DNA from 3 places in the Rhodococcus sp. NPDC060086 genome. Region 2 is predicted to be linked to each of the others. Evidence: riboswitches for the same ligand, from Rfam matches in the RefSeq annotation. Region 2 holds a riboswitch; each other region holds the start of a gene.
What was found. Region 2 has a riboswitch for cobalamin ahead of ACFWB0_RS22530 (CbtB domain-containing protein). Riboswitches for the same ligand answer to the same signal wherever they lie in the genome.
Positions count from the first base shown of each region.

Region 1: linked by a shared signal. The riboswitch ahead of ACFWB0_RS02600 (FecCD family ABC transporter permease) and the one ahead of ACFWB0_RS22530 (CbtB domain-containing protein) in region 2 are both predicted to bind cobalamin.
Region 3: linked by a shared signal. The riboswitch ahead of metE (5-methyltetrahydropteroyltriglutamate--homocysteine S-methyltransferase) and the one ahead of ACFWB0_RS22530 (CbtB domain-containing protein) in region 2 are both predicted to bind cobalamin.

Region 1 covers NZ_JBHWWZ010000002.1:190,407-200,382, forward strand. The annotation lists gene ACFWB0_RS02590 (ABC transporter substrate-binding protein) at 1-747, opposite strand, end outside; gene ACFWB0_RS02595 (ABC transporter ATP-binding protein) at 740-1,540, opposite strand; gene ACFWB0_RS02600 (FecCD family ABC transporter permease) at 1,540-2,601, opposite strand; cobalamin riboswitch at 2,756-2,957, opposite strand; gene ACFWB0_RS02605 (SDR family oxidoreductase) at 3,041-3,700, opposite strand; partial or broken gene ACFWB0_RS02610 (FAD-dependent oxidoreductase) at 3,780-4,547, opposite strand; gene ACFWB0_RS02615 (FAD-dependent monooxygenase) at 4,687-5,883, opposite strand; gene ACFWB0_RS02620 (IclR family transcriptional regulator) at 5,953-6,825, shown strand; gene ACFWB0_RS02625 (cupin domain-containing protein) at 6,882-7,952, shown strand; gene ACFWB0_RS02630 (fumarylacetoacetate hydrolase family protein) at 7,958-8,779, shown strand; gene ACFWB0_RS02635 (maleylpyruvate isomerase family mycothiol-dependent enzyme) at 8,791-9,504, shown strand; gene ACFWB0_RS02640 (excalibur calcium-binding domain-containing protein) at 9,621-9,976, opposite strand, start outside.
Region 2 covers NZ_JBHWWZ010000057.1:19,750-29,725, reverse strand. The annotation lists gene ACFWB0_RS22545 (aromatic acid exporter family protein) at 1-379, shown strand, start outside; gene ACFWB0_RS22540 (cation diffusion facilitator family transporter) at 620-1,549, shown strand; gene ACFWB0_RS22535 (histidine phosphatase family protein) at 1,553-2,089, opposite strand; cobalamin riboswitch at 2,128-2,279, shown strand; gene ACFWB0_RS22530 (CbtB domain-containing protein) at 2,309-2,521, shown strand; gene ACFWB0_RS22525 (CbtA family protein) at 2,560-3,339, shown strand; gene ACFWB0_RS22520 (cobyric acid synthase) at 3,349-4,842, shown strand; gene ACFWB0_RS22515 (cobalt-precorrin-6A reductase) at 4,839-5,579, shown strand; gene ACFWB0_RS22510 (hypothetical protein) at 5,554-6,108, opposite strand; gene ACFWB0_RS22505 (cobalamin biosynthesis protein) at 6,151-7,224, opposite strand; gene ACFWB0_RS22500 (cobyrinate a,c-diamide synthase) at 7,206-9,599, opposite strand; gene cobO (cob(I)yrinic acid a,c-diamide adenosyltransferase) at 9,603-9,976, opposite strand, start outside.
Region 3 covers NZ_JBHWWZ010000052.1:22,964-32,939, reverse strand. The annotation lists gene ACFWB0_RS21705 (FecCD family ABC transporter permease) at 1-540, shown strand, start outside; gene ACFWB0_RS21700 (ABC transporter ATP-binding protein) at 537-1,364, shown strand; gene ACFWB0_RS21695 ((2Fe-2S)-binding protein) at 1,357-2,004, shown strand; gene ACFWB0_RS21690 (hypothetical protein) at 2,001-2,561, shown strand; cobalamin riboswitch at 2,737-2,949, shown strand; gene metE (5-methyltetrahydropteroyltriglutamate--homocysteine S-methyltransferase) at 3,100-5,400, shown strand; gene ACFWB0_RS21680 (cobalamin-independent methionine synthase II family protein) at 5,427-6,644, shown strand; gene ACFWB0_RS21675 (TetR family transcriptional regulator) at 6,700-7,275, opposite strand; gene ACFWB0_RS21670 (anthrone oxygenase family protein) at 7,363-7,815, shown strand; gene ACFWB0_RS21665 (SDR family oxidoreductase) at 7,830-8,591, shown strand; gene ACFWB0_RS21660 (response regulator) at 8,670-9,335, opposite strand; gene ACFWB0_RS21655 (sensor histidine kinase) at 9,332-9,976, opposite strand, start outside.

The DNA.
Region 1 (9,976 bases), on a different contig from region 2:
GATGGACGTGAACAAGTGGGGATTCCCCGCGCTCGACACACCTTCGTTCGACACCGAGGTGACGTACATGACGGTGGGTGCGGTAGCTGCCCGTGGGGCCGATTCCATCTCCTCGCGACGCTGCTGCAACTCCTCGATCTTTTCCGCGGCTATGTCGTCGTGGCCGACGATGCTGCCGATGTTCGACAGATCGGCGTATGCCTCATCCCACGGGGACATCGCCTCCATCGAACCGGGAAGGCATGTCGGGGTGACTGTGTACGCAGGAATGTCGAAGTCGTCGTTCAGTCGTTCCGGCGTGATGTTCTTTTCCACGCTGAAGCCCCAGCCGTGTCCTGCCATCACGACATCGGGGCGCTGAGCCTGGATGGTTTCGAGATTGAAGGACTCCTCGGATGTCATGGGTAAGGCGTCGATGCGCTCTGCGCCGTACATGCCGCGAAGCTGGTCGAGCCGTGAATTGCGGATACCGCTGATCGCCGTGATCCGGTTGTCTGCCTCCAGTGCAAGCAGATTCAACAGGATCTGGCTGTCGTTGGCGTAGATCGCGGTTGCGGGCGATGGGAAGGTGAGTTGCTGTCCGCAGTTCTCGACGGTGACATGACCGTCCGGGGAGGCAACGTCGCTGTCGGTGCCGCTGCTACACCCGGCGAGTGCCACAGTGGCTGCGAGGAGGCCGACGGCGAGTGATGCGGGCGCCGGTGTGCGCGACCGCATCGTCGAACGGGACTTCGGATGATCAGGCATGGTTCTCCGTTGGTGGTCGGATCCCTGCTGCATCGGAGCCGAGCACCAGGTGCTGTCGTCCGGTCGCGGGATCGGTGAGTTGGGTTGCAGGAACAGAAAAGACGCGTGCGACAGTTGCCGGGGACAGGGCATCGTGCGCGTCGGCGCATGTTTCGAGCGTGCCGTCGTGAAGCACGGCGACCCGGTCGAAGTGCGACGCGGCGAGTGTGAGGTCGTGCATTGCGGCCACCACCGTGCAGCCGAGACCGCGCAGGGTCTCGAGTAGATGGATCTGATGACGAATATCGAGGTGATTGGTTGGTTCGTCGAGGATCAACAGGGTTGATTCCTGTGCGAGTCCTCGGGCAAGCATCGCGCGGCGTCGCTCGCCGCCGGAGAGTTGATCGCAGCGGCGGTCGACTGCATGGGCCAATTCGACGGTGGCCAGCGCGCGGAGCGTCACTTCCCGGTCCGATTCCTCTCCCAAAGACCATGGAGATCGGTGGGGGATGCGGCCCATGGAAACCATCTCGCCGAGCAGTAGATCCTGAGGCGGTGTCTCCTCCTGACCGACATAGGCGATCGTTCTGGCCCGCGCACGAGGTGGAAGGGAATAGAGGTCCTGGCCGTCGATGGTGATGGTTCCCTCGGCCGGAGCGCGCAAGCCTGCGAGGGTCCGGAGCAGCGTCGACTTGCCGCTTCCGTTGATTCCCACCAGGGCGATCATCGCGCCGTCCGGAAAGTCGAGGTCGATGCCCGACAGAATGTCCGTTCCGGCGATCCGGCAGCCGATGTTTCGCATCTGGATATGCATCAGTCACCGTCCGAGAAGCTGTAGTGTCGCCGTCCTAGCAGGAAGAGGAACACCGGCGCCCCCACGAGGCCGGTCATCACGCCGAGGGGGAGTTCCTCCGGGCTCAGCAGCACCCGCGCTGCGATATCGATCCACAGCAGGAACAGCGCGCCGCCGAGCGCAGCGACCGGGAGAACGACCCGGTGGCGCGCACCTACCAGGAGCCTGGCGAGATGCGGCATGATCAGGCCGACGAATCCGATGCCACCGGACACCGAGACCAACACACCCACCAGGATCGACGACAATGCGAAAAGTCCGAGCCGAAGCTTCTGGACGGGCACGCCGAGCGCTCTGGCAACGTCCGGTCCGCTCGCCAGCGCATCGAGCCACGAGTGGATCGCGAACAGAATGACGGCGGACGCGACTACGACAAGCAGTGCAGGAAGAATCTGTTTCCACATCGAGCCCGCAACGCTTCCGAGCGTCCAATGCAGGACCGAGCGAACGGCATCTCGGTCGTCGCTGAGGAACACCAGAAAACTGGAGACGGATGAGAACGCCGAAGCCATGACCACACCGGTCAGAATCAGCCGAAGTGGTGTCAATCCGCCCTGTGCCATGGAGACGCCGAAGACTGCGGCGCCGGCCACCATAGCGCCGAGCAGTGCGCCCAACGACAGGGCCCACACGCCGAGTGTGGTCAGCACGCCGAACATGATGACGAGTGTGGCCCCGACGCCGGCACCTGCCGAGATCCCCAGAAGATATGGATCGGCGAGGGGGTTTCGCACCAAAGTCTGCATCGCGGCGCCGGCCATGGCCAGACCGGCGCCGACGATCAGCGCCATCAGAATACGTGGAGCTCGCAGTTCCCAGATGATCGTGTCGTACACCGGATCAGGACCTACACCGCCGGTGAAGTGGGCTCGCACGACGTCCCACGTGGCGGAGAAAGGCACCGGCTCGGACCCGAAGGTCAGCGACAGGAATCCGCTGGCAACTACGGAGACGCCGAGGAAGACCAGGAGCGGGATCGCCGGAACCCGAGTGGGTCGCGGCGATTTCGCGACCTCGAGCACCTCAGCTGCCCGACGGGGTCGATTCGATTCCCGATGGAGGAGTGAGAGGGACCCCCGGCGCGGAGATGGGGGCATGAATGGGCATGGCAAGGTAACTGATCTGGGGGTGCATCGTTCGTTCTCTCGTATCAGGGGCCCAATCGCGAGGCCCGAGTCTGTGATTCGGCGAGCCAGCAGGTTTTCGGACTCAGGATCGTTCCGACAGGACGCCTTCCCAGACCGTTTCCGGTCCAGTGGCACGTGCCCTGTCGGTCACCTTCACCGCTGCGCGACAGCTCCGGATTCTCACCGGATTCCCTTTGCGTTTCCGACGCATGATCTGCGTCAGGGTTGCGTCTGACTCGTGGAGAACGTAACACAGGCGTGACAATGGCCGTGAGTTCGGATCCCCTGTGCGAGATTCCGAGCCCACGGCCATTGTCACGCCGGTGACTGCTCGTCAGAGCAGCGCGTCGAGCGCCTCGGTGATCGGGGTATCGCCGTTGTTGAATTCGATGGTACGACCCGCGGTCTCGGGACGTTCGAGCACCGCAGCGACGACGGCAGCGACATCGGCGCGCGACACCTGCCCCGTGTCGCTCGCGCCCTGGCCACCGATCTCGATCTGCCCGGTGGGCGGGTCCAACGTCAGCGCGCTCGGCCCCAGAATCGTCCATTCGAGATCGGTGCCCCGCAGATGCGCATCGGCGGCGGCCTTCGCCTCGGCGTAGGGATGGAAATTGTTGTCCTCCGGTACGCCGTGATCCGGCCGAGCCCCGAAGTACGACACCATCACGTACCGGCGCACGCCCGCTTCCTGCGCGGCCGTCATCGACTCGATCGCTGCATCGCGGTCCACGGAATACGTGCGGGCGGGGTCGCCGCCGCCGGCGCCTGCAGACCACACCACCGCGTCGTGCCCCCGCAGCAGTTCGGCGAGCGCCGTGATGTCGAGTTGTTCGACGTCGGCGACGACCGGTGTGGCACCTGCCGCTCGTACGTCGTCGGCGTGGTCGGGGTTGCGGATGAACGCACTGGTCTCGTGGCCGGCGTCGGCAAGCAATCGCTCGAGATGGAGTGCGACCTTGCCGTGTCCGCCGAAGAGTGCGATGCGTGCCATGTCGGGTGCTCCTTGGTATTCGGGATCAGTGCCGCCTCCCAGCATGCCTGCCTGCCCGGGTCCGTGTGTCCGAACCACGTCAGCGCAGCCGTTCGAGTGCCGCGTCGACGAGATGCTCGGCGATCGCCATCGACGACGTGGCTCCGGGGGAGGGTGCATTGCGCAGGTCGCGCCACGAGCCGTGGATTCCACCGTAGGTCTCGCGTCCGGGCGAGAGAAATGCGTTGGGCCCCAACATGACTTCACCGTCGATACGCTTCGTCAGATGCACCCCGAGGAACGGGTAGCGAGGGTCGGGCACCGGATGGATCAGGCCACGAATCTTCGAGGCGGCCGCGGGTTTCAGCAGGCGGTAGTCGCCCGCATCCGTCACCTCGTCGGCGAGCGCGCGGCTGACTGCGGCGTAGTCGATGATCGCGGTCTGCGGTGAATGCAGCGCGGAGATGCCCACGGCGTGCGGCTCGATCGCCGTGATCTCGTCGGCACCGATTCGCCGGATGGCCGGGACTCCGTTGGCGGTCGCACGAGCCTCGATTGCGTCGAGTCGATCGAGTTCGGACTCGTCCAACGCGACGACGAGCTTTTCGCAGTCGTCGTACGGGATGCCCTTCTCCGCAACGAATTTCTCCAGCAGATCGACACCGCGCCGACACAGGCGAGCCTTCAAGCCCCCCAGGGTGTATTACAGGCCTGCTTGCACCACACCGCTGTTGTGACCGGTCTGGTGCGCTGCGAGTGACGACTCCTTCTCGAACAGGGTGACGTCGTGGTCCAGCACTGCAAGGCGGCGTGCCGTGGCGGCGCCGATGATCCCGCCGCCGACAACGGCGACGCGCAGCGTACTCATGGCGACACTCTATTCGCGTCGATACAGGGCATCCAGACGATGCAGGACTTGCGCCTCCACCAGGGGAAGATCCCAGAGTGGGACGCATGGACGACAACGCGCTGCCCTCGATCGGCCATCTTTCGGCGACGCCGCGGACTCAGCCCTTGTGGTCGGAGCTGTAACCCCAGAGCCAGTCGGTGTATTTGTAGCTCGACGTGTCGCGGGTGCGGAACAACTCGTTGCGCGCTTCACGACCTGCGCCGTCGAGGTGCCACAGATCGCCCCACATGCGACCGACAGTGAGGATGCGGTTGCACCGCGGTGCGCGCTCGGCGTTCACGTCGCGCAGGATCTTCGGCCAGTTCTGTGCGTCGCCGCGAAGGCCCTCAGCAGCGTAGTCGGCCAGGCACCTGGCGTCCTCGAGGGCCATGACCGCGCCAGATGCCAGATACTGCAGCGGCGGGTGGGCGGCGTCGCCGAGCAGGATCATGCGGCCGTCGACCCAGTCGTCGACCGGGTCGCGGTCGAACATCGGCCACCAGCGGTCGGTCCACAGGTACTTCAGGGCTTCCTTGACCGAGTCGTGGCAGTGGTCGTAGGCGTGAGCCAGCTCGTCCGGGCTTCCCCACTTCTCTTCGCCGCGCAGGAACGCGGGTGATTGGAAGACCGCGACCTGATTGAGCATCTCGCCGCCCCGCAGCGGGTACTGGATGAAGTGACAGCGCGGGCCGATGTAGCCGACGACGTCCTCGATCTCTTCCTCGAGGGGAACCTCGTTCATGGGGAAAGTACCGCGGAAGGCGACGTAGCCTGAGCCGACGGGCTTGTCGTCGTGAAGTTTCGGGCGCAGACGCGAGTGCAGGCCGTCCATGCCGAGAGCGACGTCACCGACGTGCTCGGAGCCGTCCTCGAGGATGACGCGTACCCGGTCGCCCTCGGTCACCACGTCGTTCACGGAGGAATTGACGCGCAGGTCTGCGCCGGCCTTGCGAGCAGCCTCCACGAGCACGGAATGCAGGTCGGAGCGGTGAACCACGAAGTACACGCCGCCGTAGTGCTCTTGGTACTCGCGCCCGAGATCGACCTTGGTCAGGATCTCGGAGGTGACGGCATCGCGGAAGACGAGGTTCTTGGGCAGGACGCCCTTGGAGATCACCTCGTCGTAGACGCCGAGCGATTGGAGGATGCGGCTACCGTGCGGTCCGATTTGAAGGCCGGCGCCGACCTCACCGAATTCGGGGGCACGCTCGAAGAGTGTGACCTCCGCGCCTTTGAGCGCCAACGCGAGAGCATTGGCGACGCCGCCGATGCCGCCACCGGCAATGAGTACCCGGGCGTCCTTCAGATCGGACATGAGACTCCTTCGGTTGTGTATTTCTCCACCTTCGGTGTGCGGTGCAATGTGGTGCAATAGAGTTCTGCTATGCAGAAGAAACCGGGTCGGATCGAGCGACCCACCTACGCCTTGGAGTCGGTCGACAACGCACTTCGCCTACTGCAAATGCTGCGCGATGTGGGCGCCCTGCGATTGAAGGACGCCGCCGACGAGCTCGGCACGGCGCCGTCGACCGCGCATCGTCTGCTCGCCATGCTGGTCTACCGCGGGTTTGCGGTGCAGGACGAGAAGCGGATCTACCATCCGGGGCCTGCAATGGGGGTAGGGCCTGCGCGGCAGGGGTGGACCCGCGAGTTCACCGAGCTCAGCAGGCCGCATATGGAGGCGCTCGCTTCGCTGGCAGGCGAAACGATCAACCTCGTCATCCGAGTCGGGTCGCAGGCGCGATTCCTGTGGACGGCGGAGACGGAATCGATCCTTCGGGTGGGCGATCGGCAGGGTCAGGTGCTTCCGGCCGAGCTCACAGCAGGCGGCCGGATCCTACTGGCCGAGCAGCCGCGCACGGTTCTCGAACAGTTGTATCTGCGACCGGCCGACGAACCGCACATCGATCGAGGTCGATCTCCCGCATACGAGACCGACCGGAGGATGGCGATCGGGGAGTTCGAGATGTTCGTCCACGAGCTCGATGCTGCGCGCAAGCTGGGGTTCGCCGTGAACGTCGAGAACACGGAGGAAGGCGTCGCGGCGCTCGGCGTTGCAATCCGCAACGGCAGCGGTCGGGCGATCGGAGCACTCACGGCGGCGATACCGATCAACCGGTACCGGACGCATCTGCGAGGGCAGCTGGTCAACCAGGTGCACGCCGCTGTTCGGGGTCTCCAGGTGGACGTCGCGGGCATCGAGCCCACCGAGTTCTTTCATTCTGGAGAGCAGAAATCTATTCCACTGCAGGAGTGACCGGACATACGTTGGGTGCACGCCGGACATGTGCTGCACGCGTGACGAGGAGAACAATGACCGCCACCGAACCCATCGACCCCGAGGTCCAGAAGCTCTACGACGACTTCGCCACCGAGAACCTCAATCCGCTGTGGACGCAGCTCGGCGACCTGATGCCGATGGCGCCGGCCTCCAAGGCTGTGCCGTTCGTCTGGAAGTGGTCGACGCTGTACCCGCTCGCCCAGCGCGCCGGCGATCTCGTGCCGGTCGGTCGCGGCGGTGAACGTCGCGCTATCGCACTGGCGAACCCCGGCCTCGGCGGCGTCCCGTACGTCACCCCCACCCTGTGGGCAGCGATCCAGTACCTCGGGCCGAAGGAAACCGCGCCCGAGCACCGCCACTCGCAGAACGCCTTCCGCTTCGTCGTGGAGGGCGAGGGCGTGTGGACCGTCGTCAACGGCGACCCGGTCGCGATGCGCCGCGGCGACTTCCTGCTGACCCCCGGGTGGAACTTCCACGGTCACCACAACGAGACGGATCAGCCGATGGCATGGATCGACGGTCTCGACATTCCGTTCGTCCACTACACCGACACCGGGTTCTTCGAATTCGGCTCCGACGGGGTGACCGACGAGAGCACCCCGGATATCTCCCGCTCCGAGCGGCTGTGGGCGCACCCGGGTCTGCGTCCGCTCGTCGGACTCGACCGCAAGACCAGCTCACCGATCGCGTGCTACCGCTGGGCCCACACCGACCGCGCTCTCGATGAACAGCTCGCACTCGAGGACGAGGGCTACGCCGCGACACCGGAACCCGGCCACGCCGCCATCCGCTACACCAACCCCACGACCGGCGGCGACGTCATGCCGACGATCCGCGCCGAATTCCACCGCCTCCGCGCCGGCGCGCACACGCGGAAGCGCCGCGATGTCGGTTCCGTGGTGTTCCAGGTCTTCGAGGGCCAGGGCCGCTTCCACCTCGGCGATCTGAGCCACGATGTCACCAAGGGCGACATGATCGTGGTGCCGTCCTGGACGGAGTGGTCGCTCGAGACCGACAACGGCGTCGACCTGTTCGCGTTCTCGGACGCACCGATAGTGGAACGTCTCCACTTCAACCGCACAATCATCTCCGAAGGAGCCTGAAACTCATGCGACTCGCCACTCTCCGCCTCGATGGCACGACCGCTGCCGTGAGGGTCGACAGCGACTCGGCCGCAACCGTGATCGACGGTTATGCCGACCTGTCCGCGCTGCTCGACGATGCAGACTGGAAGTCCGTTGCCGAGAAGGCTTCGGGTAAGACCGTCGACCTCGCGAACGCCGACTACGCACCCGTGGTGCCCAGCCCCGGCAAGATCGTGTGCGTGGGCCTGAACTACGCAACGCACATCTCGGAGATGGGCCGCGACCTCCCCGAGTTCCCGACCCTGTTCTCGAAGTTCAAGGAAGCCCTCACCGGCCCCTACGACGACGTGATTGTGCCCGAATACGCAGGCGCGCAGCTCGATTGGGAAGCGGAGCTCGCTGTTGTCATCGGCAAGCAGGCGTATCAGGTCAGCGAGGACAACGCTTCCGACTACATCGCGGGCTACTCGGTCATCAACGACTACACGATGCGCGATTACCAGTACCGCACGCTGCAGTGGGATCAGGGCAAGACCTTCGAGAAGAGCAGCGGTTTCGGGCCGTTCCTCGACACCGACTACACGCTCGGCACCAAGATCGAGACGATCCTCGAAGGCGAGGTCATGCAGTCCTCGAACACCCAGGACCTGGTGTTCACCCCGGCCAAGCTCGTCGACTACATCTCGCACATCGTCACGCTGCAGCCCGGCGACGTCATCATCACCGGCACCACCGGTGGCGTCGGCCATGCCCGCAAGCCCGCGCGGTACATCCAGAACGGCGAGACCGTCGAGGTCACCATCGAGGGTCTCGGCACCGTCAAGAACAAGACGATCATCAAATAGGAGAACCGGGCGTGGGATTCAACGATCTCGAACTCTCCGAGCGTCTGCTGATCGCCCGGCGCGGCACGGCATTTCTGTCGCAGCGGCTCGCGGAGCTTACCGATGACGAACTGGACGGGCCGACCCTGCTCGAGGGGTGGAGCCGTCGGCACCTCGTTGCGCACCTCGGCTACAACGCCGCGGCCCTGTGCCGGCTCATGGACTGGGCTGCAACAGGTGTCGAGACCCCGATGTACGCGTCGACCGAGGAACGCGGCCAGGAGATCGCCGAGGGATCCACACTGAGCCCCGCGGCGCTCCGGAACCTGTTCGCCCATACCGTCGCACGACTCGACGAGAAGTGGCGGAACCTGCCCGAGGCTGCGTGGCAGGCGCAGGTGCGCACCGCACAGGGGCGACTTGTTCCGGCGGAGGAGACCGCGTGGATGCGTACCCGAGAGGTGTGGATCCACGCAGTCGATCTCGACAACGGTGGCCGTTTCAGCGATTTCCCGACGGTCGTCCTCGAGTCTCTGCTCGACGACATCGTCGGAATGTGGCGTAAGAAGGATCTCGGTGCGGGTATTGCGGTCGAGGTCGAGGGCAACACCCCGGTTGTGGTGAAGGAGGACGTCGAGATCACCCACAAGGTGCAGGGTTCTCTTCCCGCTGTCGTGCGCTGGGCCGCAGGCCGGGGTGCGATCGGGGTCGAGGGTGGCGAGCTCACCCCTCCGCGCTGGCTCTGACCCTCGACGAAAGCGTCCATCCCGTGGGTGTTTCCGGTAGCGACAGCAACCGGAAACACGCACGGGATGTTCACGTTCGACGGCCCTCTACGTGCTGGAGGCCGGGGCGAGAACGATCAGCGAGGATCGTGCTCGCAGCCGACACCGTCGTTGTCGCGGTCGAGGCGCGGAGCGTATCCGGGATCATCGCGGTAGACCGGCGCAGCTCCGGCATTCCACGCCTCGGTGCAGTTCTTGAACCCGCCGCTCGGTGCCGACCGTGGTGCAGGGGCCGGTGCCGACTGCTGTGGAGCGGGTGCCGAGTGCTGTTCCGGCGCCGGGGGAGCAGGCAGTGCCGGGGGCGCAAACGGGTTCCACGAACCACTCGGAATCAGATCGGCCACACCTGTGGGGAGCAGATCGACCAGGGTGAACGCGTTCGCGGTGGCCGGAGCAGCGACCGTCAGAGCCAAGCAGCTCAGGGTCGCGGCAG
Region 2 (9,976 bases):
CATCGACAACGCGGTGCGCAATATCCGTGTCCTCGCGCGGCGGTCACTGACCCTGGTCCGTGACGACGAGATCCTCGACTCTCGGCTCGTCGTCATCGTCAACGAACTCGCGGATGCGCTCGAGGTGCTACGCGAGATGATGCTCGCAGAACCGGGTGAACAACCCGACGAGGCGGAGGCGGCCCGGGTGTTGCGCAGTGTTGCCAGGAAGATGAACCCGGAGCTGGTCGAGGGCGCCGGGGTCTCGGCCACGGTGGTGTTCGCGCAGATCCGGTCGCTGCTCGTCGACCTGCTCCAAACCGCAGGACTCAAACGCATTTCGGCGCTCGCGACATTGCCGCCCACCGTGGAGAAGCCGGGCTACCCGCCGGAGAAGTGATCGACCAGTCCCAGCAGGTCGAGGACGCGCCGGCCCTCGACCGTACGCATGAGCTCACTGTCGAATTCGACAGTCCACCGTTGCGGGTCGGCGCCGGATTTCGACGGGACTTCCCTGCTGTGTGTGTCAGCAACGCCGGCGTCATTGTGCACACGCCCGTGGAGCCCCACGTGGCCGCGACGTAGCGGTTGTATACATGCGCATTTGTGCATACGATGACGCGGATCTCGAAGGAGGGCCATGAGCTCGGGTCACGGACATTCGCACGGCATCGGTCACGGTCATGGGCGCACCGCAGGGCCGTCGGACCGCACCATCCGCAGGATGGGTATCTCCCTCGCCGTACTCGGTGTGTTCCTTCTCCTCGAAGCCGTAGTCGGGTTGTGGATCGGATCGCTCGCGCTGCTCGCCGACGCCGGGCACATGCTCACCGACGTCGTCGGCGTATCGATGGGCATGGTCGCGCTGATCCTCGCCCGCCGCGGCAGCGCCGCAGCTGCCCGCACTTTCGGCTGGCACCGGGCCGAAGTGCTCACCGCGATGGCCAATGCGGTCCTGTTGCTCGGCGTCGCGGCGTGGGTGATGTACGAGGCGATCAACCGGATCGGCGACACCCCCGACATCCCGGGTGCCCCGTTGATCCTCACGGCAGCGGCAGGTCTCGGAGCGAACATCGTCGTGATGTTGCTCCTGCGCGCCGATGCCAAAGGAAGTCTCGCGGTGCGCGGCGCCTACATGGAAGTGCTCGCCGACGCACTCGGCTCAGTCGGCGTTCTCGTCGCCGGCGTGCTGGTCCTGGCGTTCGGATGGAGTTTCGCCGACGTCGTCGTCGGTGTGCTGATCTCCCTGTGGGTCGTGCCGCGCGCGCTTCGGCTCGCCGCCGAATCGCTCCGCATCCTGACGCAGGCGTCGCCGAGTCACCTCGATGTCGACGCCGTCCGGGCCGATCTCGCTGCGTTGCCCGGGGTGTCCGGCGTTCACGACCTGCACGTGTGGACCCTGACCACAGGAATGGACGTGGCGACCGTGCACCTCGTCAGCGACCACGACGCGAACTGGGTGCTCGACTCGGCACGTACGACGTTGTCGTCGCACGGACTCGACCACGCGACCGTGCAGGTGGAACGGACGGTCGACGGGCGCAAGTGCGAGGAAGACGTGACGTGGTGAACCTCAGCTCAGCTTCAGAGTCCAGCGACCGCCGCGACCGCTGAATCGCGTCACGCTCAGGGGACGTACGTCGACACGCCAGAATGCTGTGACGGGTGCCCCGAGTGCACAGACCGTCGCGGCTTTGACCACCGCCGGATGCGCGACCACCCCGATGCGCTCGGGTGACTCGTCGACCGTGTCCAGCCACGCCCCCACACGCGTGATCAGGTGGGCGATCGATTCGCCGCCGTGCGGTGCTGCGTCGGGATCGGACAGCCACGCCGCAAGTTCGAGTTCCGGGATGCTGTCCATCGGTACACCGGACCAGTTCGCGTAGTCGAGGTCGCGCAGAGCCGGTTCGACAGTCGCCGGCCAGTCGAGAGCTGCTGCGGTGTCGACGGCGCGGATCTCGGGTGCCGTGAACGCGCGATCGACCACCGGTGGCGCGACACGTTCGAGCTCACGTCGTCCGCGCTCGGAGATCGGATCGTCGGCCGGGAATCGCACACGCTGCTGCGCGTGGGTGGAGGCGTGGGAGGTCAGGAACAGGCGGGTCACGGGCACAGTGTCCACCTCCCGGTGCCGCCTTCTCCGTTTGACATCGACTTACCCGTGGTGCCAAAGTTCGTCGGTAAGCATGTGCCGAGGTGCAGGGAATCCGGTGAGAATCCGGAACGGTCGCGCCACTGTAGACCGGAGATCGCAGATTTCCGGAAGTCAGAACACTCCCACGGCACGTGGCCTTTCGGATGGGACGCGTAATCCCAGGAGGTTGTCATGGCGGTAGTCCATACACCCGACGACTCACTCGGCTCGGCTGATTCACTCGGCTCGGCCGGGCTCGCTGTAGCGCTGGCCGCGACGGTGATCCTCGCCTTTGTCGTGCTCTATCTGGTCGGATTCGACCAGGGTGCGATTTCTCGTACGGGCATGTTCATGCACGAACTGATGCACGACGGCCGGCACCTCCTGGGCCTCCCGTGTCACTGAGCGATACTCGGCCGACGTCGCCGGGCGGACAGGCGATCCTGTCCGGAAGTTTTGTCCAGTTGTTGCTACGTGGCCTCCTCGCCGGCCTGCTCGCGGGTCTGCTGGCCGGTGCGGTGGCATTCGTCGTCGGCGAACCTCACATCGAGGCAGCCATTGCGATCGAAGAAGCCGCAGGTGAAGCGGCCGACCATGACCACGGTGGCGCCGCAGTCGTCGAGGAGGACGCGCACAGTCACAGCCACGGCGGCGACGCCGAGGTGAGTCGCACCGGCCAGAAGGCCGGACTGTTTCTCGCGACCAGCCTGGCAGGCCTCGCGCTCGGTGCGCTGTACGCGTCGGTGCTGCACTTCACCCGCCGCTACACCGACATGCCCGGCCGGAAGCTGGCGCTGACCGGTGCGGGTGCCGCGTGGCTGGCGATCGAAGCGGTTCCGTTCTTCAAGTACCCGGCGAACCCACCGGCGGTGGGCGATCCCGACACCATCAACGAGCGCACGTTGTGGTGGTTCGCCGCAGTCGTGCTCGGCCTTGTCGCCATCGCGGTGGCGGTCGCGGTCGCGAAGGCCCTCGCGAACCAGGATCTGCACACCGTCCGCATTGTCGGACCGCTGATCGCGTTCCTCGTAGTGGTGGGTGTGGGTTACCTCGTCATGCCGACCATCGACGAAGTGAGTGACGATTTCCCGGCAAGCCTGTTGTGGCAGTTCCGGGTTGCCTCGTTCACCGTGCAGGTCACCTTGTGGGCGGCACTCGGATTCATCTTCGCGCTTCTCACCGAACGTGCGTCGCGCGTTCGGGCCCGCGCGTTCGGGTCGTAGCCTGACGTCATGGGAACTGGGATTCTGGTTGCCGGAACTACCTCGGACGCAGGTAAGTCCGTCGTCGTTACCGGTATCTGCCGGGCATTGTCGCGGCGGGGCCTGACTGTCGCGCCGTTCAAGGCGCAGAACATGTCGAACAACTCGATGGTCGCGGTCGATGCCGCGACCGGCGACGGGGTGGAGATCGGGCGCGCCCAGTGGATCCAGTCCGTCGCCGCACGTGCGGTACCGGAATCCGCGATGAACCCGGTGCTGCTCAAGCCGGGCAGTGATCGGCGCAGCCACGTCGTGGTGCGTGGTCGTCCTGCCGGAACTCTCGAGGCGGGAGAATTCGCGGGCGGGAGGAAGCATCTCGCGGAGGCGGCGTTCGCCGCATTCGACGATCTGCGCAGCCGTTTCGACGTCGTGGTGTGCGAAGGCGCAGGAAGTGCCGCCGAGATCAACTTGCGCGCACACGATTACGTCAACATGGGGCTCGCTCAGTACGGCGGCATGCCGACGATCGTCGTCGGTGACATCGACCGCGGCGGCGTGTTCGCATCGATGTACGGAACGTTGGCCTTGCTCGATGCCGCTGATCAGCAGTTGATCCGAGGGTTCGTGATCAACAAGTTCCGCGGCGATGTGGGTTTGCTGACACCGGGCGTCGATTCGCTCTGCGAGCTCACCGGACGTCCCGTACTCGGCGTCCTGCCCTGGCAACGCGACCTGTGGCTCGACTCCGAGGATTCCCTTGCTCTCACATCGCGACCCGCACACGACGGCGACGGTGCCCTCACGATCGCGGTGGTGATGGTGCCGCGCGTCAGTAACTTCACCGACGTCGACGCGCTCTGCCTCGAACCCGATGTGCGGGTCCGTTTCGTCGACGATCCGCGCGCACTTGCGGATGCCGACGTCGTGATCCTGCCGGGCACCCGCGCCACACTTGCCGACCTCGAGTGGCTGCGGTCGCGCGGTCTCGACACCGCCATCATCGATCACGCCCGTGCGGGCGGCGCCGTGTTGGGGATCTGCGGCGGATTCCAGATGCTCGGACGCGAGATCAACGACTCGCACGGAGTCGAGGGGCACCCCGGGGCGTCAGCGCACGGGCTCGGGTTGCTCGACGTCCGAACAGAATTCGGAACCGACAAAGTCCTACGGCTGCCTTCCGGAGCCGCGCTGGGTGCGTCTGCATCCGGCTACGAGATCCATCACGGACGCGTGGAAGTCGGCCACGCCGACGAGTTTCTCGGTGGTGCGCGCAGCGGCAACGTCTTCGGGACGATGTGGCACGGCAGCCTCGAACGAGACGAACTCCGTGGTGCGTGGCTGCGCGAGGTCGCTGCGGCGGCGGGACGTGAGATCTGTACGGGAACGGTGAGTTTCGCGTCGGCGCGTGACGAACGGATCGAGCTTCTCGCCGACATGATCGACGAGCATCTCGACGTCGATGCACTGCTCTCGATGTTGACGGACGCACCGGTGCTGCCCACCCTGTCGGGAACGCTGCGATGACGGTGCTCGTCCTCGGGGGTACGGGGGAAGCGCGGGCGCTCGCAGGTGCCCTGCACGACAGGGGAGTGGATTTCGTGTCGTCGCTCGCGGGCCGTGTCCGGAATCCGCGACTACCGGTGGGGCCGGTCCGCATCGGCGGTTTCGGAGGCGTTGACGGGCTCGCGAACTATCTGCGCGACAACGGCATTGATGCTGTCGTAGACGCGACACACCCGTTTGCCGCGGGGATCAGTGCCAACGCGGCAGCAGCATGTGCGCATGCGAACGTCCCGCTCCTGCGGTTGCAACGCCCTGGGTGGGCGGACGACGGCTCCTGGGTCTGGGTCGACGGCCACGACGCCGCTGCTACCGCAGCCGCGACCGGCGAGGGCATCTTTCTCAGTACCGGACGTCAGACACTGGACCGCTTCGTCGGCCCACTCGGTGGGCATCGGGTGACGGTGCGGGTCGTCGAACCACTCGACGACGAGGTTCCTGCGTCCTGGACGGTGGTGCAGGCCCGCGGGCCCTACACCGTCGAAGGTGAGCGCAAGCTGATGCGGGACAACGGGATCGACACCCTCGTCACGAAGGACTCGGGTGGGGAACTCACCCGGGCGAAGCTTGCTGCCGCCGGTGAACTCGGGGTGCGGGTCATCGTGGTGCGTCGCCCTGCAGCACCTGCCGGAGTCGCACTGGTGGCGTCGGTCGACGAGGCCGTCGCCTGGGTACTCAGATCTGTGGCCCCTCCGATCTGAGGTCGTCGACCTTCTTCATCGCCTCCCGCAGTTCGGTGAGCCATTCGTCGGTGTGTTGTCCGGCGAGTCGCACCGTCCACTTGAGCGCGTCGGAGCGTGATCGGGCTACTCCGGCGTCGACGAGAGTGTCGAGGACCTTGCGTTCGGGTTGACGCAGTCGCGTCATGACAGGCACCGCGAGATGGGTGAACAGGACGTCGTGGCCGCCGAGCGTGACACCCCACGCGACTTTGCGGCCGTATCGGGCCTCGGCCTCGTCGGCGATGCGCATCCGTTCGGGGCGGGTGCTTTCCCGGAACCGGGAGATGCGTCCTTCGACGGCTGCGTCGGAGGTGTCGTCGGGTGTGGGAAGTTCGCCGGTCACGATGATTTCTTCGCGGTCGACCTCCACCGTGGCAGGCCCGGTGAACCAGTCGTCGGGTAGGCGGCCGGAGAACCATTCCTCGGCGTCGCCGGCATCGGGCACATCCGCCTGTTGCCAGCCCCCGGGGCGACCGAAGCCGTGTGAGTGCATACGTGGATTTCGCATGATCGTCCTCCTCGGACGGATCGACGTGCAGTTTTGCACTGATTACAGTGTTGCACTCAAGCGTGATCTACGCCACAACCGGCCGGGTGTTTCCCCCCGTCGAGAGATCGAGTGTGCACTTCGTGATTCCGCCACCTGGACTTTCTCAGGTAGTGGGCACAACAACTGCACACTCGATTCCCGAGACCCGCAGGCGATGAGCGCGGCCACTGCCAGCGCGCCCAGCCCCACCCGGGACGCGAGCCGCGCGGTGGGACCGATGTCTTCGGGCTTCGGTGCCGGTCCGTCGCCGAGTGTGCCGCGGTCTTCGGTGCCGCCGTCGTAGACGTTGACACCACCGAGTTGCACACCGAGAGCGCCCGCGAACGACGCCTCCACCGGCCCGGCGTTGGGACTCGGATGCTTGTGCGCGTCGCGTCGCCACGCACGCATCGCAGCCCGCGGCCGGGGCCCCAGGCCGACGGCGAGCAGCGCGGACAACCGCGCGGGCGCCAGATTGAGTAGATCGTCGAACCGTGCCGACGCCCATCCGAACTTCTCGAGATGTGGAGTGCGATGACCGACGCGGGCGTCGAGAGTGTTCGCGGCGCGGTAGCCGAGGAGCCCGGCCGGGCCGAGCAGTGCACCCCAGAGGAGCGGCGCCACAACGGCGTCCGACGTGTTCTCGGCAACCGACTCGATGGTGGCGCGGGCAATACCGTTCGCGTCGAGTCTGGACGGATCGCGCCCCACCAGATGCGTCACCTGCACCCGCGCGGCCGCGAGATCACCGTCGCGCAGCTGGGCGTCGAGGGTCCGTGCTTCGCGGCTCAAGGAGCGGCCCCCGAGCACCACCCAGGTTGCGCCGGCGGTGACGGCGGTGCGCAGCCAAGGCCGCGATCGGGTGGCACGGTCGGCAGCGCCGCCGAGTGCAACCGCCGATCCGACGAGCACCGACGTGAACACCACACCTGCGGCGCGGTTGTCGGAGTGGAGGGCCTTCTCGGTGGCGCGTGCGAGCCGGCCGAATCCGCTCACCGGATGCCAGCGACGTGGATCGCCGAACACCTGATCGGCTGCGTATCCGAGCACCAGGCCCGCGGCTCGTGACGGGACGCTCACAAGATCGACCGCCATGCGTCGACCAGGGCTGCGGTCGTGGCACGATCGCGGACGGCGATCCGCACCCACTCGTCGCCGAGCCCGGGGAACGTGTCGCCGCGGCGTAGCGCGAATCCCTTCGAACGCAATTCTTCCCGTGTCCCCACCGCAACCCGGACGAGAACGAATGGAGCGGCGGGGTCTCCCGCGACCTCCAGCCCGAGACCTATCAGCGCTTCCACGAGCGCGGCTCGGTCGGTCACGATCTCGTCGGCGAGCACGGTTGCCTCGTCGATGGCTTGCGGTGCGGCGCATGCGATCATCGCTGCCGCAGCGGGCGTCGACACCGACCACGGCGGTTGTTGCGCCGCGAGATCGGCGAGCACCGCGGGGTCACCGACGACGTATCCCGCGCGCACCCCGGGGATCGCCCACGTCTTCGTCAACGACCGCACCGTGATCAGACCGGGGATGCTCTCGTTCGACAGCGATTCCGTTTCGCCCGGCACCGCATCCATGAACGCCTCGTCGATCACCACGACACGGCCCGGACGCACCAGCGACCGCAGCGTCGAAGCCGGGTGCAGCACCGACGTGGGATTGGTGGGATTGCCGACGATCACGAGATCCGCGCCGCCCGGCACCGCGTCGGCATCCAGTCGGAACCCCTCGTCGGCGCGCAGCAACACGCGCCGCACCTCGTGACCGGCAGCGAGCAGGGCCGCCTCGGGTTCGGTGAACTGCGGATGCACCACCACCGGCATCCGCCAGGGTCGCGCCCGCGCGATCAACGTGAACGCTTCGGCGCCTCCCGCGGTGGGTAGTATCTGCTCGATGCTGCGCCGGTGCCGCCGTGCGAGTGCGGCGCGAGCGGCACCGGAGTCGGGATAGCGGTCGAGAGAATCGAGCGAGGATCGCAACGCGTCGTCGAGCCACCGCGGCCGCGACCTCCGCGACACGTTCACCGCGAGGTCGACGAGACCGTCGGTGGCGTCGCGGTCGCCGTGATGATGCAGGTCCACCCCCGCGACACGGGGCTTCCGAGGTGGTGCGGCCACCGGAGTGGCTGCGCGAGCAGCAGCGACGAAACGCTCCGCGAGTTGCGGATGCCCCGCCCAATGCGTGTGCAGATACGACGCGTGCAGCGTCGCGGTCGCGAAGCCGTCCGGACGTCCGTTCAGCAGCCAGGCGGGGGAGGAGCCGGGTTCGACGGTGGTGCGGTGGAATTCGTGACCCGTCACCCGGGTTCCGGCAGGACCGAGCAGACCGTCGGCGGGCGCGATCGCGGTGCGGTAGCCGAGTGTCAGCCGCGGCGTCATATGTGCGGAGACGTCCAGCGCTGCAACCATGTCCGTGCCATCGACGTCGCGACACAGGTACAGCAGGCCTGCACATTCGGCGACGGTGGGTACCCCACCTGCGATGGCAACGCGAAGGTGTTCGCGCAAGGGCGCATTGGCGGAGATGTCCGCGGCATGCACCTCGGGGAATCCGCCACCGAGATAGATACCGGCGGTGTCGTCGGGTAGGGCCTCGTCGCGCAACGGGTCGAAGGTGACCGTCCGGCATCCGGCTGCGCGCAAGATCTCCTCGGTCTCGGTGTAGCGGAACGTGAATGCGCGCCCGCCTGCCACAGCAATCACGGGACCGTCGGCGCCGGTGAAGGGAGGCTCCCACGGTGTATCGGGAAGATCGGATGCGGAATGCGCGATCCGGAGGACCTCGCCGAGATCGATGTGTTCGGAGATCTGCGCGGCGAGACGGTCGAGCTGCCCGGCGGCCTCGACACGTTCCTGAGCGGGTACGAGTCCCAGATGCCGCGACGGCGCCGAGATCCCGTCGTCGCGCTGTAGTACACCGAGGACGGGGATGCCGGTGGACTCGAGCGCGGCGATGACCTCGTCCGAGTGCCGCGTCGACCCCGCCTTGTTCAGAACGACACCGGCGAGGCGGACACCCCGGTCGTACGACGCCATGCCGTGAACGATTGCGGCAATCGACCGCGACGCGTGCGAGATATCGACGACGAGAATCACCGGCGCGCCCAGCAAGCCGGCGACGTGGGCAGTGGACGCATATCCGTCCGTGCCGAGCATCCCGTCGTACAGTCCCATGACGCCTTCGACTACCGCGACGTCGGCGCCGTCCGCGCCGTGCAGAAACAGCGGTGCAACCAGGTCGTCGCCGACGAGGTGCGGATCGAGGTTGCGTCCGGGGCGGCCTGTCGCGAGTGCGTGATACCCGGGGTCGATGTAATCAGGGCCGATCTTGTGCCCCGACACGATGTGCCCGGCGCGACGCAAGGCAGCCATGAGACCTGTTGCCACGGTAGTCTTTCCGTGTCCGGACGCCGGTGCGGCAACGACGAAGCGCGGAATGGCTACCACGCTGCACCCTCTACCATGCTGCATCCTCTACCATTCGATGCCCCTCTGGCCCTTCTGCCCCGCATCCATCGGATGCTTGATCTTCGTCATCTCGGTCACCAGATCGGCGACCTCGATCAGCTTGGGGTCGGCGCGGCGCCCGGTGATCATCACGTGTTGGTGCCCGGTCCGCGACGTCAACGTCTGCACGACCTCGTCGACGTCGATCCAACCCCACTTGATGGGATACGTGAACTCGTCGAGGACGTACAGGCCGTGTTGCTCGGCGGCGAGGCGTCGCTGGATCTCACGCCACCCCGCGAGCGCGTCGGCGGCGTGGTCCTCGTCGCTGCCTTCTTTGCGCGACCACGACCAGCCCGAGCCCATCTTGTGCCACTCGATGGCGCCGCCCGTGCCGCGCT
Region 3 (9,976 bases), on a different contig from region 2:
ACCGCAGTCGTGTCCGTGCTCCTTGTCTACGCCGACCCGCAGCGCGCCCAGCAGTTCCTCGTATGGGGTCTGGGCAGTTTCACTGCGACCACGTGGTCGGACCTGAAGCTGCTGGTTCCCGTGGTCGTCGCCGGCATCGTCATCGCGCTGCTGACGGTGCGGGCCCTCAACGCGCTCCTGCTCGGCGAGGGATACGCGCGGTCGATGGGCATCGACATCCGTGTCGTCCGACTGACGACGGTGGTGTCGGCTGCACTGCTCGCGGGCGTCACCACCGCCTTCTGCGGACCCATCGGATTCCTCGGTCTCATCGTTCCGCACCTGTCGCGCATGGCATTCGGCACCTCCGATCATCGAGTGCTGCTGCCCGGAGTCGCACTGTTCGGTGCGGTGGTGGCACTGGTATGCGGTGTGGCGAGCCAGATGCCGGGCACCGACACGGTGTTCCCGCTCAACGCGGTGACCGCGCTCGTCGGCGCGCCGGTCGTCATCGTCGTCCTCGTGCGTAGCCGGCGTGGAGCACTGGGAGCGGCCCTGTGAACAGCCACGGCCCTGTGAACGGTGTGGAACTGCGCGATGTGACGATCGGCTATACACGTCGCCGCGCGTTGCGGAAGAGTGGCATCACCGAGATCGCGACCGGTCTCGACGCCGTCGCTCGCCGCGGGGAGCTCACCGCCCTGGTCGGTCCCAACGGCGCGGGTAAATCGACATTGCTCCGCACCCTGTGTGGCCTGCAACCGGCGCTGCGCGGACAGGTGCTGATCGACGGCGACGACGTGTCGTCGATTCGCCCCGCAGACCTCGCGACCCGCATCTCCGTGGTCCTCACCGAACGTATCGATCCCGGCCTGCTGACGGTGCGCGAACTCGTCGCCCTCGGACGGACGCCGCACCTCCCTGCCAGCGCACGACTCTCGCCGGAGGACAAGGCCGCGGTGGACTGGGCGCTCGACGCGGTCGGCGCGGCAGAACTGGCGTCCCGGCAGTTCAGCGAGCTGTCCGATGGGCAGCGACAACGCACACTCACCGCTCGCGCCCTCGCACAGGACCCATCGCTACTGGTGCTGGACGAGCCGACGTCGTTCCTCGATGTGCCGTCCCGGGTCGAACTCGTCGACGTGTTGCGGGGCCTCGCCGTCGAACAGAACCTCGCCGTGATCATGTCCACCCACGAACTCGAACTCGCGCTGCGTGTGTCCGACCGGATGTGGTTGCTCGACGCCGACCGCACCCTGACCTGTGATTCCCCCGCAGCTCTGGCCGAGTCCGGTCGCATCGGAGCAGCATTCGATCGTGGACGGATGCGCTTCGATCCGCGCACACTGGTGTTCGACCTCGATTCGGAGGACAGCCGTGTCTGACCCTGCCGCAGTACTCGGGCGCATTGCCGCGCTGAGTCCCTACTTCTCGGTGAGCACCGGCGCAGTACCGGACGGCCGGTGGCAGCAGACGTCTGCGCTGCGCGACAGTATGATTCGCGACCCGTTGGTGTCGGATACTGCGCACCGGATGGGAACCGGGGAGGCCCGAGTGGCCGCGTCGACTCTCTTCTTCGGCTACGCCGCCCGGATGTGGTCGGTGTCGTTGGGCTCGGTCGTCGACTCGGGCCGATGTGTCCGCCTCGACCCGGACACGTTGCTGTGGTGCAACGACGGGGGGCTGCGACTGCACATCGTCGACCCCGAATTCGGTTCGACCACCGCTGAAATCCTCGACGACCAGCTCGAACCGCTCATCGACGCGTGGAGCGACATCGTCGCCCCGGGTTTGATGTGGGGTAACTCCGCGTCCGCGCTGATCGGGGCCGGACGCGTGATCGGTGATGCCGCGCAGGCGCACATCGACACACTCTTCGACGATCCACGTCTGGTCGGCACGATGGTCCGGTCCACCGGCCGACGTCGCAGTTGCTGCCTGTACTACCGCGTCCCGGGCGGAGGCGTGTGCGGCGATTGCGTCTTCCCCAGCCCACCGAACGCATCGACGAAGGAGATTCTGTGACAGTCGCATTCGCCCCTGAGATCGTCGACACCGAGGACGGTGGTCGCGAACAGCGCTGGCCGCTTCCCACCGATGAGGACTCACTACTGCGGCTGATCCGGTTGTTGTTCGACGAGTACTGGGACGACATGTGGTTCGGCCTGCTCATCGAAGGTTCGGCGCTCGAGGTCGCGGCACCCAATGCTTCGAAGAAGATCTCGATGTACGACGGGTATGCGACCGTCGACTTCGGTCGCTGGCATTTTCACCTGTGCATCGGCGAGCACACCGCGAGCGGACCGGAGCTCGGCCGTATCCGTCGCTGCGGCCGGGCAGAGCTGTACCGCAGGATCGGCACGGACGACGCACCGACGTCGTGGGGTGTGCGCCTGTTCAACGGCCGTGACGAACAGATGCTCACGATCATGTTGCCCACCCCGTTCCTCACGAACATGCAGCAGCTGACGGACGAACCGGTGTGGGTGCACCTCGAGGCGTGGGATCGCATTCGGTCGGAATTCCTCGGCCTGGCGCCGGATCCCCGTGACCGAACCGGCAAAGGATTTCGCCACTCCTGACCAGCACAGCCGACAGAAACGCACGACGGAAATACAACCCGCGCAGACAGATACAAACCCTCGGCAGGGTTGTATCTGTCTGATTGCGTTGTAACCGTTCTTCCTGCTTTGCCCGTTCGAATGAAGACGTGGCTATACTCCGGGATGTAGTTGGTTCGCCGTGCCGGTCGTGAGGAGCCCCGAAGGCCGTGGCGGCGTCGAAGCACCCCTGCGCGGGGTGTGGAAGAGGGAACCCGGTGAGAATCCGGGACTGTCCCGCAGCGGTATGCAGGAACGACCGCCGTCATCAGCACTGGGCATCACCCCGGGAAGCGACGGCCAGTAGGTACGGGCCCACAGGCTCGGGCGCTTGCAAGTCCGAATACCTGCCATCTGCGCCGGGCACGCCGTGCCCGGCGGTGTGCCGCCTCGTGGACCGGGCGCGCGGACCCGCATCGTATTCTCTCGCTCCGGCCGGGCCGGAGTCGACTGGGCTCGGTCGGATTCGCGCATCCTACGGGCGGTAGGCCATCAAGGACCGACCACCGGAGTACCACCAGTGCCTACACCCTCTGTCCCTACCTTCCATGCTGCCCCTGCCTTCCACGCCACCGTTCTCGGCTCCGCACGGATCGGACCCCAGCGTGAACTGAAGAAGGCCGTCGAATCGTATTGGGCCGGCCGGATCGACCGCGCCGGGCTGGAGAAGGTCGCCGCCGGACTGCGCGCCGACACCTGGGCTGCGCAGCGCGACGCCGGGCTCGATTCGATTCCGGTCAACACGTTCTCGTACTACGACCACATCCTCGACACTGCAGCCATGCTCGGCGCACTACCGCCCCGGGTGTCGGGTATCGCCGACGACCTCGACCGCTATTTCGCAGCCGCGCGAGGCAACGACGACGTCGCACCGCTCGAGATGACGAAGTGGTTCGACACCAACTACCACTACCTCGTCCCCGAGATCGGCCCTGACACGGTCTTCTCGCTCGATCCGTCGAAGGTGCTCGGCGAGGTCGCCGAGGCCCGCGCGCTCGGCGTTCCGGCCCGCCCGGTAGTCGTCGGCCCGCTGACGTTCTTGCTGCTGTCGAAGTCCACCAGCGAACAGGGCCCGCTCCTCGACCGTGCCGATGAGCTGGTCCCGCTGTATCAGGACCTCTTGTCGCAACTCGCCGCCGCCGGAGTCGATTGGGTGCAGCTCGACGAGCCCGCACTCGTCCGCGATCTCGACGACGCGACCGTCGCCGCGGTCGAACAGGTGTACGGCACGCTGTCGCAGGCACAGGACCGTCCTGCGATCCTCGTCGCCTCCTATTTCGGCAGCCTCGGTCCGGCGCTCGGTGCACTCGCTCGCACCGGTGTCGAAGGCCTCGCGGTCGACCTGGTCGCAGGTGACTCGGCAGACATCGCCGGACTGCCTGCCCTGGCGGACAAGCTGATCGTGGCGGGCGTGGTGGACGGCCGCAACGTGTGGCGCACCGATCTGGAGACGGCCCTGGCCACCCTCGCCACACTGCTCGGCTCGACGGGCTCGGTGGCGGTGTCGTCGTCATGCTCGTTGCTGCACGTTCCGTACACCATCGAGGCAGAGTCGAGCCTCGACGAATCGCTGCGCGCGTGGCTGGCATTCGGCACCGAGAAGGTCGCCGAGGTCGTCACCTTGTCGACGGCACTGCGCATCGGCCGCGACGCCGTGGCTTCCGAGCTCGCCGCGGCGCACGCGGCTGCCGATGTACGCGCGTCCGATCCTCGCCTACGCAACCGCCAGGTGCGCGGCATGCTCGACTCGATCGCATCGAACCGCACTCGCACGTCGGCCGATCGGCGCCGCGAGATCCAGCGACAGCATCTCGATCTGCCTCTGTTGCCGACCACCACCATCGGCTCGTACCCGCAGACCACGCGCATCCGGGTGGCCCGAGCCGCATTGCGCAAGGGCGAGATCGAACGCGCGGATTACGTGCAGCGGATGCGCGACGAGATCGCTGAAGTGGTGGCCCTCCAGGAGAAGCTCGGAATCGATGTGCTCGTGCACGGTGAGCCGGAGCGCAACGACATGGTGCAGTACTTCGCCGAGCAGCTCGACGGATTCTTCGCGACCGAGAACGGCTGGGTCCAGTCGTACGGAAGCCGTTGTGTACGTCCGCCGATTCTCTACGGCGATGTCGCGCGGCCGAATGCCATGACCGTCGACTGGATCACTTACGCACAGTCGCTCACCGACAAGCCGGTCAAGGGCATGCTCACCGGTCCCGTGACGATTCTCGCGTGGTCGTTCGTCCGCGACGACCAGCCTCTCGCCGACACCGCCGATCAGATCGCCCTGGCCATCCGCAACGAGACGGTGGACCTGCAGGCTGCGGGAGTGCGCATCATCCAGGTCGACGAGCCGGCACTGCGAGAACTGTTGCCGCTTCGCAAGTCCGATCAGGCCGAATACCTGGAGTGGGCAGTCGGGGCGTTCCGTCTTTCGACGTCCGGCGTGGCGGATTCGACGCAGATCCACACCCATCTGTGTTACTCGGAGTTCGGAGAGGTCATCGAGGCGATCGCCGAACTCGACGCCGACGTCACCTCCATCGAGGCCGCGCGTTCACACATGGAGGTGCTCGACGACCTCAACGCAATCGGATTCGACCTCGGAGTGGGCCCCGGCGTCTACGACATCCACTCACCGCGGGTTCCGAGCGAGAACGAGATCGCCGAGTCTCTTCGCGAAGCGCTGCGCGCCGTTCCCGCCGAGCGCCTGTGGGTCAACCCGGACTGCGGACTCAAGACGCGCGGCACCGATGAGGTCACGGCGTCGTTGACGAACCTCGTCGCCGCGGCTGCAACGGTTCGGTCCGAGCTCGACCGATAACGATTCCCAGAAAGCACCCGATCACCATGACCACGAAACACATTCGCACCACGCACGCCGGGAGCCTGCCTCGAACCGACGAGCTGGTGGCCGCCAACCGGGCACGCCGGGATGCCGCGGACGGATTCAGACTCGACACGACGAGAGAGTATTCGGAATTACTCGCCGGACAGGTCGACGCCTTGGTTCGTCGCCAGATCGACCTCGGGATCACCACACCCGGCGACGGCGAATACGGAAAGGCGATGTCTTCGGCCGTCGACTACGGCGCCTGGTGGTCGTACTCGTTCCAGCGTCTGTCCGGGCTGGAACTGGCCGAAGGTGGACCGTTCGGCGGCGAGCCCGTCCGGTCGACACCCGGCAACGTGCGGCTCACGACGTTCCCGGACCGACGTGACTGGGCCACGTTCGCCGAGGCCTACAGCGATCCGAAGAGCGGTGTCTCCGTCGGTGACGAGGCTCCGGTGTTTCCTACCGCGACGGGTCCCGTCACCTACACCGGACATGACGCGATCGCGTCGGACATTGCGAACCTGAAGTCCGCCCTGTCTGCATCCGGGGCAGAGCACGGCTTCATCACCTCGCTCTCACCCGGCAGTGCATCGCGAATCGGAAATCAGTTCTACACATCCGAAGAAGAGTTCATCTGGGCTTGCGCGGACGCGATGCGCGAGGAATACCAGGCGATCATCGATGCCGGGTTGATCCTGCAGATCGACGACCCGTCGATCGCCGAGAACTGGGATCAGATCAGCCCGGAACCCACGGTGGAGGACTATCTCGCATTCACCCGCATCCGCGTGGAGGCGCTCAACCACGCCCTGCGTGGGTTACCGGAGGACCGGATCCGTTTCCACCTGTGCTGGGGCAGCTGGCACGGCCCGCACACCACCGATCTCGAGTTCAAGTACCTCGTCGAGACGATGCTGACGATCGACGCCGGTTCGTATTCGTTCGAGGCCGCGAACGTCCGTCACGAGCACGAATGGCGGGTATGGGAGGACGTGACGCTACCCGATGGCAAGCAGATTGTGCCCGGCGTGATCAGTCACGCCACGAATGTGGTCGAGCACCCCGAACTCGTCGCCGACCGGATCGAGCGGTTCGCGAGCGTCGTCGGCCCCGAGAATGTGATCGCCTCGACCGACTGCGGTCTCGGCGGTCGCATCCACCCACAGATCGCGTGGGCGAAGCTCGAATCACTCACCAAGGGCGCAGAATTGGCTACCCGGCGCCTCTGGTAGTCGACGCCGAACCGGCGTGGTCCGGAAGAAATCCTCCCGGACCACGCCCGGCCCCTCATTCGACGGCAAAGCGATCGACGAGCACCTCGATGCGACGTGCGGTGTCCTGCGGAGGAACCCTGCCCGTTCGGGTGAGCTCGACCAGACCGTGCACTGCAGCCCAGTAGACCTCGGCCAGCAGACCCGGTTCGACGGTTCCCGCGACCAGTGTCAACGTGTCGTGTAGGACTTGGAAGGACTCACGCATCGGGGCCGGGGTCGCAGGGTCCGCGAAAGGCAGTCCGTTGTCGAGGTTGAACATCGAGTCGTACACGGCAGGATGTCGCTCTCCGAACGCGATGTAGGCACTCGTGAGGGCAGCGACAGCGGCGCGTGGCGAGTGGGTTCCGGAGACCGCTCGGGACAACTCCAGGGTCATCTCGGAAAAACCGTCCAGTGCGACAGCCGCGATGATCTCGTCCTTACCCCGAAAATGGCTGTAGAGCACGGGTTGGCTGTATTCGATCCGTTCGGCCAATCGCCGAGTGGTGACAGCGTCCCACCCTTCTGCCTCTGCCATCTCACGCGCTGCCGCGATGATCGACCTGTGGCGGGAAGCCCGCTCACGCGCTTTGCGCTCCTGCACTGACATTCCGTGATTCTAGCAGTGCTAGATCTTGAGTCGTCGAAATGTTATCGTCGATCTAATTTCTAGCATTGCTATATCCAGGAGGTTTCCATGCTGAATGCAGTTGCAGTCACCACGGTCGTGGTCTTCGGCATGTTGGTGGGGGTGGAATTCGCCATCGCAGTGTTCGTCAATCCGATCATGTATCGAATACCTGACGATGCCGGTGTGGCTGCTCGCAGCGACGGCGCGCGGGTGCTCGGACGCGTGATGCCGTTCTGGTACATCGGCACGCTCGCCATTGCGATTCTGTGGACGATTCTGGGGTGGGGCGACACCACTGCATGGATGACGTTGGGTGCGTCGGCGTTGTTGCTGGTCAGCGTCGTGATGTCGGTCCTGCTTCTCGTACCGATCAACAATCGCTCGATCCGATGGGCAGAAGAGGGAGCGCCGCCGGACTGGAAGGAGCAAGCTGACACCTGGGACCGCTACCACTATGTGCGGGTTGGCGTCATCGCGCTCGGCTTCGCACTGTCGGCGGTGGGATTACTCCTGATCTGACGCGAAGGACGGCCATGAACAATTCGTCACCGATAGTCGTTACGGGCGGCACCGGCACCGTCGGCCATCATGTCGTCGACCGCTTGCGCGATGCCGAGCGCCGGGTGCGTGTGGTCAGCCGTCACGACCGATCCGGCGACACGAGAACCGGACTCGAGTGGGCAGTCGCCGATCTGGGCCGCGACGAAGGCATCGAGCGTGCGTTGGCGGGCGCCGACACCGTGGTGCACTGCGCGACCGGCTACTCCCGACGTGCGGATGTCCGCGCCGCTCGGCACCTCTTCTCGGCTGCACGAGTCGCCGGAATCGAGCACGTCGTGCTCATCTCGATCGTCGGTGTGGACCGGATTCCCTTCGGGTACTACACGGGCAAAGTGGAGGTCGAACAACAGCTGGAACGATCCGGGCTCGGCTACAGCATCCTGCGCTCGACACAGTTCCACGAACTGGTGGCCGGACTGTTCGCTCGCCAGAAGCGCCTACCCGTTCTTCTCACACCGGATATCCGGATCCAGCCGATCGCCGCAGCCGAAGTTGCCGACGAACTTGCCCGACTGGCAGCGGCCCCACCCGCGGGTCGGGTACTGGAGGTAGGGGGGCCCGAAATCATCGACGCACGAGATCTTGCCCGGACCTACGCTGCGTCGATCGGGGCAAGAAAGGGGATTTGGCCGATCCGTCTCCCCGGGCGCGCGTTTGCGGCGTTTCGCGCCGGAAACAACCTGACCCCGGAGCGGGCGGTCGGAGTGCAGACCTTCAGCGAGTATCTGGCATAGCAAGGACGAGGGCCTCGACCGCGCAGAGCTGCACCCCTTCGGCGCATCAGCCCTCGAACTCACGTTCCGCGTATGCGATCAGGCCGAGCGTGTTCCCGGGCGGATGAGACCCGTTTCGTAGGCGGCGATGACCGCCTGAACCCGGTCACGCAGGGACAGCTTCGCAAGGATACTGCTGACATGGGATTTCACGGTGTGCTCGCTGACTACGAGGGACGCCGCGATCTCCGCGTTGGACAACCCGGCGCCCAGCAACCGCATCGTCTCGATCTCACGGGTGGTCAGCAGACCGAGCCGCGAGCTCTGTGGCGGGAGCGTCGCTGCACCCGAAGTGAAGGCGGCGATCAGCGTGCGGGTGACGGACGGCGCCAGGAGCGACTCTCCTGCTGCGACAACCCGTACGGCATGTACGAGGTCGTCGCGTCTGACGTCCTTGAGGAGGAAACCACTGGCACCGGCACGCAGGGCATCGAAGACGTAATCGTCCTGATCGAACGTCGTGAGCATGACCACTCGCGACGAAGTCTCGGTGCAGACGATGCGCGCAACCTCCAGCCCGTCCATCCCGGGCATCCGGATGTCGAGGAGCACCACATCCGGTCGATGCGCTCTCGCCGCCCCGACCGCCTCGAACCCGTCGCCCGCTTCCGCAACGACCATCATGTCGGTCTGCGCGCCGAGAATCATCGCGAACCCTGCCCGTACCAGCTCCTGATCGTCGGCCACCACCACGCGAATCGTCATGCGGCTCCGGAGCCTTCCCGTGATTCCGTCACCGGATCGGCCGCGAGCGGGAGTCGAGCGGTGACCTCGAAGCCCGGTCGGCCGTCGGGTCGGGCACCCGCGACGGCAGTACCACCGCATGCGGCGGCGCGCTCGCGGATACCGATCAGGCCGTGACCTCCAGCGGGTCGTGCGGTGTCCGCACCGCGTCCATCGTCGGTGATCGTGATCTCCAGTGCGTCGTCGTGCCAGCGGATGTGGACCTCCGCGTGTTCTGCTTCGGCGTGCTTGACGATGTTCGTCAACGACTCCTGGACGATCCGATACACCGCGACACCGCAATCGGCGGGGACTGCGCGTGGTTCACCTTCGACACGATAGACCGCGGCCGGGCCGGTTCCGCCGACCTGCCGGACGAGAACGGGCAGGTCTTCGATGGTCGGTTGCGGTGCGCGGGAGACGTCTTCCTCTTTCAGGATCGCAAGTAGCCGGCGGAGTTGGGAGAGGGCGTCACGGCCGGCCTCCGCGATGGCATCGAACGCGTCGGCCGCACGCCGGGGTGAATGCTCCACGACGACAGGGCCTGCCTCCGCCTGCACCACCATCAGGGTGATGGAGTGAGCAAGAATGTCGTGCATGTCGCGCGCGATGCGAGCTCGCTC